2 regions of the Streptomyces sp. H27-D2 genome follow, and region 1 is predicted to be linked to the other one. Evidence: riboswitches for the same ligand, from Rfam matches in the RefSeq annotation. Region 1 holds a riboswitch; the other holds the start of a gene.
What was found. Region 1 has a riboswitch for cyclic di-AMP ahead of QMK28_RS05775 (M23 family metallopeptidase). Riboswitches for the same ligand answer to the same signal wherever they lie in the genome.
Positions count from the first base shown of each region.

Region 2: it holds a riboswitch for cyclic di-AMP, as region 1 does, so the genes downstream of both, QMK28_RS06645 (C40 family peptidase) here and QMK28_RS05775 (M23 family metallopeptidase) in region 1, are expected to answer to the same signal.

Region 1 covers NZ_JAYMZR010000009.1:7,894-14,116, forward strand. The annotation lists gene QMK28_RS05760 (bifunctional acetate--CoA ligase family protein/GNAT family N-acetyltransferase) at 1-382, opposite strand, end outside; gene QMK28_RS05765 (HPr family phosphocarrier protein) at 531-815, shown strand; gene QMK28_RS05770 (GntR family transcriptional regulator) at 1,211-1,894, opposite strand; gene QMK28_RS05775 (M23 family metallopeptidase) at 2,116-2,976, opposite strand; cyclic di-AMP (ydaO/yuaA leader) riboswitch at 2,990-3,145, opposite strand; gene QMK28_RS05780 (M16 family metallopeptidase) at 3,379-4,746, opposite strand; gene QMK28_RS05785 (M16 family metallopeptidase) at 4,803-6,167, opposite strand.
Region 2 covers NZ_JAYMZR010000010.1:97,696-102,218, forward strand. The annotation lists gene pcrA (DNA helicase PcrA) at 1-1,823, opposite strand, end outside; cyclic di-AMP (ydaO/yuaA leader) riboswitch at 2,086-2,259, shown strand; gene QMK28_RS06645 (C40 family peptidase) at 2,268-3,449, shown strand; gene QMK28_RS06650 (C40 family peptidase) at 3,907-4,523, shown strand, end outside.

The sequences.
Region 1 (6,223 bases):
ACGCGACGCCGCGGCCCTGGTGGGCGTCCTGCACCAGGAAGGCGACCTCGGCGTGGTCGGCGGGCGCGGGGGCGGGGCGTCCGTTGCCGTCGATGCGGTCGAAGCGGACGGTCGCGATGAACTCGCCGCTGATGGTCACCGCGAGCCCGACCCGGTCGACGTAGTCGTGGTGGGTGAAGCGGTGCACGTCGCGGTCGGAGAGCCGGGGGTACGGTGCGAAGAAGCGGTAGTACTTCGACTCGTCCGACACCTGTTCGTAGAAGCTGACCAGCCGTTGGGCGTCGTCGGCCGTGATGGGCCTGATCCGCGCGGTGCCGCCGTCGCGCAGCACGACGTCGGCTTCCCAGTGAGTCGGATAGACGTGCTCCGCCGGGGTCTGCATGGTGCCAGGGTACGGGCCGAGGCCGCGCGGGCCGGGCTCGCGGAGCCGGGTACGGCGGGGCAGGGTGGGGGCCGAGGCCCCTGCCGAAGCACCGCGTCGGCCGTGAGAAGCTGGTCTAGACAACTGATACGACCTGAAGGGTTACACCATGGTTGAGCGCCGCGTCACCGTCGGCTGGGCCGAGGGCCTGCACGCCCGGCCCGCCTCGATCTTCGTCCGCGCGGCCATGGCCGCCGGCGTCCCCGTGAAGATCGCCAAGGCCGCCGACGGCACCCCGGTCAACGCCGCGTCGATGCTCGCGGTGCTCGGCCTGGGCGCCCAGGGCGGCGAGGAGATCGTTCTCTCCACCGAGACCGAGGGCGCGGACGCCGCGCTCGACCGGCTGGCGAAGCTGGTCTCCGAGGGGCTGGAGGAGCTTCCGGAGACCGTCTGAACCACGGGCCTCCCCGAACACATCGTCTTCGAACACGGCGTCTTCAAACACAGCGTCATCCGCGGCGGGACCGCGGCAACCGGTTGAGCAGTCATCGCATCCGGTCGCCGCGGTCCCGTCGTTCGCGCGGACGGAGACCTTCGCGCGGACGAAGACCGAGGCGGCCCGTCGCTTCTCCGCCGGCCTCGCGGCGGTCTCGTTCTTCAGCCGGCCCTCGCGCCGGTCGCGATCCGGGCCCCGCCTTCCGGATCTCCCGACGTGCTCTTCCGCGCGGCCCGATTCCCCGCCCGGCCCGCTTTATCGCCGGAGCCGCCACCGCCGCCGCCATCGCATTCCGTATTGCGCGCGCGGGAATTGCCGAAAGAATTCCCCTCCCGCTGTATACGGGACCGCTGTTAAATTCGGCCGCGTCCTGTGTGTGCGGAAGGTTTCAAAGAACTCACCGCCGCCCGCCGGGGCCGGTACGCGGCGAGCGAGCGCTCCAGCCGCGCGCTGACGACCGCGCGGGCCCGCGCCGCGTCGCCCCGGGTCACCGCGTCGACCAGCGCGCCGTGCTCGTCCCAGGTCCCGACGGCTCGCGCCGGCGGCTCCGGCGGGTACATCCAGTCGGCCTTGCGCCGCAGTTGGGTGAGCAGCGCGGCCAGGCCGGGACTGCCGGACGCCCCGGCCAGGGTCTCGTGGAACCAGCCGTCCAGGGACCGCAGATCGCTCAGCTGCCCCAGCCGCGCCCGTTCCCTGCCCAGCCGGACCAGCCCGCGCAGCACCTTGAGGTGCGCCTCGGTGCGCCGCTGAGCGGCCCGTGCGGCCCCCAGCGGCTCCAGCAGCGCGCGGACGTCCAGCAGGTCGGCGGCCTCGCGTTCGGTCGGCTCGGCGACGCAGGCGCCCACATGCCGACGGGACGTCACGAAGCCCTCGGTCTCCAGGACGCGCAGCGCTTCGCGCACCGGGACCCGCGAGACGCCGTAGCGCCGGGCGAGCAGTTCCTCGACGAGACGGCTGCCGGGGGGCAGGGTTCCGGAAACGATATCGTCGCGGATCGCGCCGCACACCGAGTGTGCGGAAATACCGCGGCCGGCCATCGCGAACCTCCGTCTTAATCCCCGCGAAACGCGGTTGATCAGCGCCAGTTCACCGACTCTATGACACGCGGCGGGAAATTCCGATAGCGCAGTGGAATTGACGGCTCCATGGAGAAACGCCGAAGCCCCGGCCGGGGCCGGGGCTTCGGTGTCGCGATCGCTGTCGCGGACTCTTCGGTCGGACGAGTCCGACGGTCGTACAAGTCATGCGGGCCGTACGGTCAGACGCTGACGCCGTGCGAGCGGAGGTAGCCGATCGGGTCGATGTCCGAGCCGTACTCCGCACCGGTGCGGGCCTCGAAGTGCAGGTGCGGCCCTGTGGTGTTGCCGGTGTTGCCGGACAGGGCTATCTGCTGGCCGGCGGTGACGCTCTGGCCGACCGTGACGCTGCTGGACGACAGGTGGCCGTACTGCGTGTACGAGCCGTCGTTCATCTTGATGACGACGTTGTTGCCGTACGCGCCGCCCCAGCCGGCCTCGACGACGGTGCCCGCGCCGACGGCGTGCACAGCGGTGCCCGACGCGGCGTGGAAGTCGATGCCGGTGTGGCTGCCGGAGGACCATGCGCCGCCGGATGCCTTGTACTGGGTGGAGACGTACGAGCCGGAGATCGGCGAGACGTAACCGCTGCCGTTGGGCTTGATCGCCGTACGGCCCTCGGAGCGAGCGGCGCGGGGCTCGGCCTGACGCGCCTTCTCAGCCTTGGCCTCGCGGGCTTCCTTGGCCTTCTCCGCCTTCTCGGCGGCGGCCCTGCGCTTGGCCTCGGCGGCCTTCTTCGCGTCGGCCGCCTGCTTCATGGCGTCGGCCTCGGCCTTTTCGCGGGCCTGGGTCACGTCCGCGGCACTGTGCTGGACGGTGGCCTGGTCGTCGAGGTTCTGAGCCAGCGTGCCGTCGATGACGATGGCCTGCTGGAGGCCCGTCTGCTCGACCTTCGGCACGGAGTTCTCGGCCGCGATGGCCGGAGAGGCGACGGCGCCGACGACGCCGGCTACGGCGAGGGTCGCGATGCCCGCGGCGTTCGCACCGGTTCGCACGGCGCGGTTCGGGCGGCGGTGCTTGCCGTTGGCACGGATGAATGCCATGAAGTGGCGGTTCCTTTCCTTCCTTCTCGCCTACCGGGTTAGCTGACGGGTTCGGAGCAGGAAGGTCTCCTACGGGCCCCTCCGGAGAGGCGCCCGATTCACCCCAGGGACTGATTGGGTCCCCGGCTCCCCAGGCTCGCGCCTTCGGGGGACTCGGCGATGACTGCCCGGTGCCGCTGATGCGACGGGGGTCTGACGGGCAGCCGCACCGACGCTAAACGGGACATCTTTCAAACGGCAAACAAATCCGGGTTTTTGTCGCGCACGCCACACATGTTTGACACAACCGACCCCAACAAAGCGGACAAAAGCCCGGATCCCGGCAAGCCGAGGGCTCGCCGGGATCCGGGGGCGCGACGGCTTCACAGCCGCACTTTCACCGCTTTACGGTGATTCGCACCCTTAGCCGGTGACCACCCGCACATCGCCGATGCCGAGCTGCTTCACCGGCTCCTCGATCACCGAGGCGTCGCCGACCAGGATCGTCACCAGCCGGTCCACCGGGAACGCGTTGACCACGGCCGCGGTCGCCTCGACCGTGCCGGTCTCCACCAGGCGCGCGTACAGCTGCGCCTGGAAGTCGTCCGGGAGCTGCTGCTCGACCTGGTCCGCGAAGGTGTTCGCGACGGCCGCCGCGGTCTCGTACTTGAGCGGGGCGACGCCGACGAGGTTCTGCACCGCGATGTCCCGCTCGTCGTCGGTCAGCCCGTCGGCGGCGAGTCGGCGCAGCACCTGCCAGGCGTCCGCGAGCGCCGGTCCGGTGACCTCGGTAGCCACCGAGCCGCTGATCGCGAGCATCGCCGCGCCGCTGCCGTCCGGCGCCGAGCGCAGCACCTGGCCGTACGCCCGTACGCCGTAGGTGTAGCCCTTCTCCTCGCGCAGCACCCGGTCCAGCCGGGAGGTGAGGGTGCCGCCCAGGCAGTAGGTGCCGAGCACCTGGGCCGGCCAGACGCGGTCGTGCCGGTCCGCGCCGATGCGGCCGATCAGCAGTTGCGTCTGGACCGCTCCGGGACGGTCCACGATGACCACCCGGCCGGTGTCGTCGGCGGTGACCGGCGGGGCCGGGCGGGGCTCGGCGGTGTCCCCGGTCCACTCGCCCAGGGTGTCAGCGAGCGTCACGTCCAGATCCACACCCGTGAGGTCGCCGACGATCACGGCGGTCGCGGTGGCGGGCCGCACATGCGCGTCGTAGAAGGCGCGCACCGCACGCGCGTCGATCCGCTCGACGGTCTGCTGGGCGCCCTGCCGGGGGCGGGACATCCGGGACGTCTCGGGGAACAGCTCGGCGGACAGCGCCATCGCGGCCCGCCGGGCGGGGCTGGCCAGCTCGTGCGGGATCTCGTCGAGCCGGTTGCCGACCAGCCGCTCGATCTCGCTTTCGGCGAAGGCGGGGGCGCGCAGGGCGTCGGCGAGCAGGCCGAGCGCCTTGTTCAGCCGGGAGACCGGGACCTCCAGGGAGACCCGGACCGCCGGATGGTCGGCGTAGGCGTCGAGCGTCGCGCCGCAGCGCTCCAGCTCGGCGGCGAACTCCTCGGCGGAGTGCTTGTCGGTGCCCTCCGTGAAGGCGCGGGACATGATCGTGGCCACGCCGTCCAGGCCCTGCGGCTCGGCGTCGAGCGGCGCGGCGAGGCTGATCTCGACGGCGGCGACCTGCTGGCCGGGGCGGTGGCTGCGCAGCACGGTCAGGCCGTTGGGCAGGGTGCCGCGCTCGGGGGCGGGGAAGGCCCACGGGGTGGGCGCGCCGGCCTGCGGGCGCGGGTGGAACGTCATCGTGTCGCTGCCGGGCACGCCGGCCGCGCTGGTGCTGGTGCTGGTCGTAACGTCGCTCACTGACCCGCCTCTTCCTGCTCGTTCTCGTTCCCGTTCCCGTCGGAGGCGGCGTCGGCCTCGGCGGCGCCGGTCGGCTCGTACGCGAGCACCGCGCGGTTGTCCGGGCGCAGCCGGGCGGCGGCGACGGCCTGTACCTCGTCCGCGGTGATGTCCAGGACCCGGCCCACGGCGGACAGCGCGAGCTGCGGGTCGCCGAACAGCACGGTGTAGCGGCACAGTTCGTCGGCGCGGCCGGCGACCGTGGCGAGCCGGTCCAGCCACTCGCGCTCCAACTGCGCCTGGGCCCGCTCCATCTCCTCGGGGGTCGGTCCGTCGGCCGCGAACCGGGCCAGCTCCTCGTCGACCGCCGTCTCGATGTCGGCCACCTCGACGCCGCCGGACGCCTTGACGTCCAGCCAGCCGAGCGAGGGGGCGCCGGCCAGCCGCAGCAGGCCGAAGCCGGCGGCGACGGCCGAGCGGTCGCGGCGCACCAGCCGGTTGTGCAGCCGGGAGGACTCGCCGCCGCCGAGCACGGTCAGCGCCAGGTCCGCGGCGTCGGCCTCGCGGGTGCCGTCCTGCGGCAGCCGGTAGGCGGACATCAGGGCGCGGGCCGGGACGTCCTCGCGCAGCTCCTCGCGGAGCTCCTCGCCGATGACGTCCGGGAGCGAGCCGTCGCGCGGCGGCTGCTTGCCGTCGTGCGAGGGGATGGTGCCGAAGTACTTCTCGACCCAGGCGAGGGCCTGCCCGGGGTCGATGTCGCCGACGACCGAGAGGACCGCGTTGTTGGGCGCGTAGTACGTACGGAAGAAGCTCCGCGCGTCCTCCAGGGAGGCCGCGTCCAGGTCGGCCATCGAGCCGATCGGGGTGTGGTGGTAAGGGTGGCCCTCCGGGTAGGAGAGAGCGGTCATCTTCTCGAACGCCGTGCCGTAGGGCACGTTGTCGTAGCGCTGGCGGCGCTCGTTCTTGACGACGTCCCGCTGGTTCTCCATGCCCTCGTCGTCGAGCGAGGTGAGCAGGCTGCCCATCCGGTCGGCTTCGAGCCACAGCGCCAGCTCCAGCTGGTGCGCGGGCATGGTCTCGAAGTAGTTGGTGCGCTCGAAGCTGGTGGTGCCGTTGAGCGAGCCGCCCGCACCCTGCACCAGTTCGAAGTGGCCGTTGCCCGGCACGCTCGCGGAGCCCTGGAACATCAGGTGCTCGAAGAGGTGAGCCAGACCGGTACGGCCCTTGACCTCGTGGCGGGAGCCGACGTCGTACCAGAGGCAGACGGCGGCGACCGGGGTCAGGTGGTCCTCGGAGAGCACCACGCGCAGACCGTTGGCGAGCCGGTGCTCGGTCGCTGTCAGGCCGCCGGAACCGGCCTGTTGCGTGGCCGTGTGACCCATGGGCATGTACGTCCCTTCGATCGCGTGCTGAGAAGTCCTGTCACTGTATGCAAGCG
Region 2 (4,523 bases), on a different contig from region 1:
ACGAGCGCGACCTTCTCCAGGAACTCCGGGAGCGTGCCGGTGCTCTCGCCGTCCTGCGCCCGCTCCTGTTCGAATTCAAGGGCCACCGAGGCGAGTTCCTGGAGGTTCTCGACCCGGGTCTCGTCCTGCGGGTCGGTGGATGCCTGGAGTTCGGCGAGGTAGCCCGTGCGCTCCATGACCGCTTCGAGGATCGTCGCCGGGCCCGCGCCCGATTCCACAATCGTCCGCAGCTCTTCCATCAGCACGTTGAACCGCTTCACAGCGTTCGTCGACCGGGCCGCCATGCCGTACGCCTCGTCGACCCGGCGCAGCGCCTGCGGGAAGGTGATCTTCTCCCGCAGCGACAGCGCGTCGATCATCGCTTCGGCGCGGTCGCCGATGCCGCGCTTGGGCACGTTCAGGATGCGCCGCAGCGGGACGGTGTCCTCGGGGTTGGACAGCACCCGGAGGTACGCCAGGACGTCCCTGACCTCCTTGCGCTCGTAGAACCGCACGCCGCCGACGACCTTGTACGGCAGGCCGACCCGGATGAAGATCTCTTCGAAGACGCGGGACTGGGCGTTCGTCCGGTAGAAGATCGCGACATCGCCGGCCTTGGCGTCGCCGGCGTCCGTCAGCCGGTCGATCTCGTCGGCGACGAACTGCGCCTCGTCGTGCTCGGTGTCCGCGACGTAGCCGGTGATCGTGGCGCCGGCGCCCGCGTCGGTCCAGAGGTTCTTGGGGCGGCGGTTCTCGTTGCGCTCGATGACCGCGTTGGCGGCGCTGAGGATCGTCTGGGTGGAGCGGTAGTTCTGCTCCAGCAGGATCGTGGTGGCGCTGGGGTAGTCCTCTTCGAACTGGAGGATGTTACGGATCGTCGCGCCCCGGAAGGCGTAGATCGACTGGTCCGCGTCGCCCACGACGCACAGCTCGGCGGCGGACTCGGGCGGCCCGACCAGCTCGCGCACCAGGGTGTACTGGGCGTGGTTGGTGTCCTGGTACTCGTCGACCATGACGTGCCGGAAGCGCAGCCGGTAGTGCTCGGCGACCTCGGGGAACGCCTGGAGCAGATGCACGGTCGTCATGATGATGTCGTCGAAGTCGAGGGCGTTGGCCGCGCGCAGCCTCGACTGGTAGAGCACGTAAGCCTCGGCGACGGTCTTCTCAAAGCCGTCCGCGGCTTGGCTCGCGAAAGCGTCTTCGTCTATCAGCTCATTCTTGAGGTTCGAGACCTTGGCGCTGAACGACTTGGGCGGGAACCGCTTCGGGTCGAGGTCGAGGTCCCGGCAGACGAGCGCCATCAGCCGCTTGGAGTCGGCCGCGTCGTAGATCGAGAAGCTGGAGGTGAAGCCGAGCTTCTTGCTCTCCCGGCGCAGAATCCGCACGCACGCGCTGTGGAAGGTGGACACCCACATCGAGGAGGCGCGCGGGCCGATCAGCTCGGCCACCCGCTCCCGCATCTCACCGGCGGCCTTGTTGGTGAAGGTGATGGCCAGGATCTGCCCGGAGTGCACCCCGCGCGCGGACAGCAGGTGCGCGATGCGGTGCGTGAGCACCCGGGTCTTGCCGGACCCGGCGCCCGCGACGATCAGCAGCGGCGAGCCGCTGTGCACGACGGCGGCCCGCTGTTCGACGTTGAGCCCCTCCAGCAGCGCGGCCGGGTCGATCGGGGGCCGCGGCGCACCGTCCCGGTAGTGGGAATCCCGGTCCACGGGCGCGTTGAACGTGCCTCCGAAGAGGTCGTCCGGCACCGTCTCGGGACCGGAGTCCTCGGGGGGTGGCGGGGGCTCCTCGCCCTTGGGTTCGAGGTCCGTCAGGAAGCTGTCGTCAAAGAGGCTGCTCATCGCCTCCCGAGTCTAGGCGGCCCCACCGACAACCCACACCGGTATGAGGAACTGGGGGGAGGAACTGAGGGGAGGAACCGGTACGCCGGAAGGCTCCCCACGTGGGGCGGGTCACACGCCGGGGCACTGGGGGCGCCTCCCAGTCGAAGCTTGGGGGAAAGTATCGGGCATATCGAACATCAGCCTTCACAGCAGCACCACAACTTGGCTACCGTGCTCGGTCAGGCGGCCCGTGTCCTCCCGCCGGCGACCGCGCCGGCACGCGCTGCCACCGCTGAATCCGGCCGCGAGGCCGGAACCGGGGACCCACGAGTACCACTGGGGTGAATCGGTCCGTGCACGTCAGCGCTCCGCGCGGGCGTACGTACGGACTGTAGGGCGACCTTCCGAAGCCCGAATCCGACAGCTAACCCGGTAAGCGGCCACGGAAGGGAGTCGCCAGCCTTGGCGTCGCACCGCAAGCCGCGAAACCGCATGATCACCTCACCCGCAAGCCGCCGCACCGCGGTAGGCCTCACGACGGCTGCCTTCGCCTCCGTCACCCTGCTCTCCCAGAGCGCCACCGCCGCGCCTTCCGAGCCGAAGCGGCAGTCGGTCGAAGAGGTGCGGAAGAAGGTCGACTCGCTCTACCGCGAGGCGGGGTCCGCGACCCAGCAGTACAACTCGGCCAAGGAGCACGCCGACAAGCAGCGCGGCAAGGTCGACGGTCTGCTCGACGACGTCGCCGAGCGCACCGAGCAGCTCAACGAGTCGCGTCGCGCACTGGGCACGTACGCCGCCGCGCAGTACCGCAGCGGCGGCATGACGCCGACCGCGACGCTGATGCTCGCCGACGACCCGCAGGACTTCTTCGACCAGACGCACCTCATGGACCGCATGACGGGCCGTCAGCAGAAGGCCGTCACCACGTACCAGGAGCAGCAGGCCGCGGCTTCGAAGAAGCGGGCGCAGGCGACCAGGAACCTCGCGTCGCTGACCGAGTCGCAGAAGGAGCTCAAGAGCAGCAAGCAGACCGTGCAGAACAAGCTCGGCGAGGCGCGCGAGCTGCTCTCGAAGCTGACGGCCGCCGAGAAGGCCAAGCTCGCGGCGATCGAGCGCGAGAAGGAGGCCGCGGCGCAGCGCAAGGCCGACGCGCTGGCCAGGCAGCAGGCCGAGAAGGAGCGCAAGGACGAGCAGGCCCGCAAGGCGCGCGAACAGGGCAAGGGCGGGGACGGCGGCTCGGAGTCCGGTTCCGGCGGCTCCACGGGCGGCGACACCGGGGACCCCGGCAAGTACGCCACCAAGGCGGAGAAGGCCATCGCCTTCGCGCGGCAGCAGATGGGCAAGCCGTACGTGTGGGGCGCGGCCGGCCCGAACTCGTACGACTGCTCGGGCCTGACCCAGGGCGCCTGGAAAGCCGCCGGGGTCTCGCTGCCGCGCACCACCTGGGACCAGGTGAAGGTCGGCACCCGCGTCGCCACGGGTGATCTCAAGCCGGGTGACCTCGTCTTCTTCTACGACGACATCAGCCATGTCGGCCTCTACATAGGCGGCGGCAAGATGATCCACGCGCCGAAGCCCGGCGCGAGCGTGCGGATCGAATCGATCTACTACATGCCGATCTACGGGAGCGTGCGGCCCGCATGATCGCGTGATCGCCGGCGGCGCACAGCCGTCGGTGATGCGCAGCCGCCGGCGATGCGTACGGCTCGATGAACGCTCCTGCCGCCCAGGGCACCGCGCCCTGGGCGGCAGCCGTACGCCCCCTGCCCGGCCCAGCCCGGCCCACGTCCCCGCCGGCCGTAACAGAGCGCAGCGCCCCCGGCGGCGCAACCCGTGCTTCGGTCAGGGCAGCGCGGTGAATCTCCGGCCAACGGCGAGTCGGGCGATCTCTTTCGATCGTCCGGACGCCGAAAGCTGTCAATCCATCTCATCGCGACACTCTTCCGTGACCTCCGGGTTTAGCGTCCTCAGCCAGCGGTCGATTCCCCACCGCCGCCCCCGTACCGGGGTGGCCGTCGGCCGCTGGCCGAGAGATCCGACGGCGGCCCTCCCCCTGTTCACGGGGCCGCCGTCGGACGTCTGGAAGGAGCTGACGGCCGTAGTGGCGTCGCACAGGAAGCCGAAGCAACGTTCGTTCAGTGGCCACACCGTTCGTACGGCCCGCACCGCCGCGACCCTCGCCATCGCGGGAGCCGCCACCGCCACCGCCTTCAGCGGCACCGGCCAGGCGGAACCCCGGCTCAGCACCGCTCAGGTCAAGAGCAAGGTGGACCGGCTGTACCGGGAGGCCGAGGAGGCCACCGAGAGGTACAACGGTGTCAAGGAGCGGGCGGACGAGGCGCGGGACTCCGTCGACGCGCTGCGCGACGAGGCGGCGCGCAGAACCGGGCGGCTCAACGCCGCGCGCAACGCCCTCGGTTCGTACGCGTCCGGCCAGTACCGCTCCGGCGGGGTGAGCCCGGCGATGCGGCTCGCGCTCTCCTCCTCCCCCGAGCGGTACCTCGAACGCGCCGCCATCACCGAGCGGGCCGGCCGCGGCCAGGCCGCCACCGTGGCCTCCGTCTCCCAGCGGCTGCGGGACGTGCGGCAGGTGCGCGAGCGGGCCGACGGCAAGCTCGCCGAGCTGAAGCGTTCGCAGGCCACGCTGCGCACCCACAAGCGCACCATCGAGCGGAAGCTGGACACCGCCGAGAAACTGCTGGCCAAGCTCACCGAGGC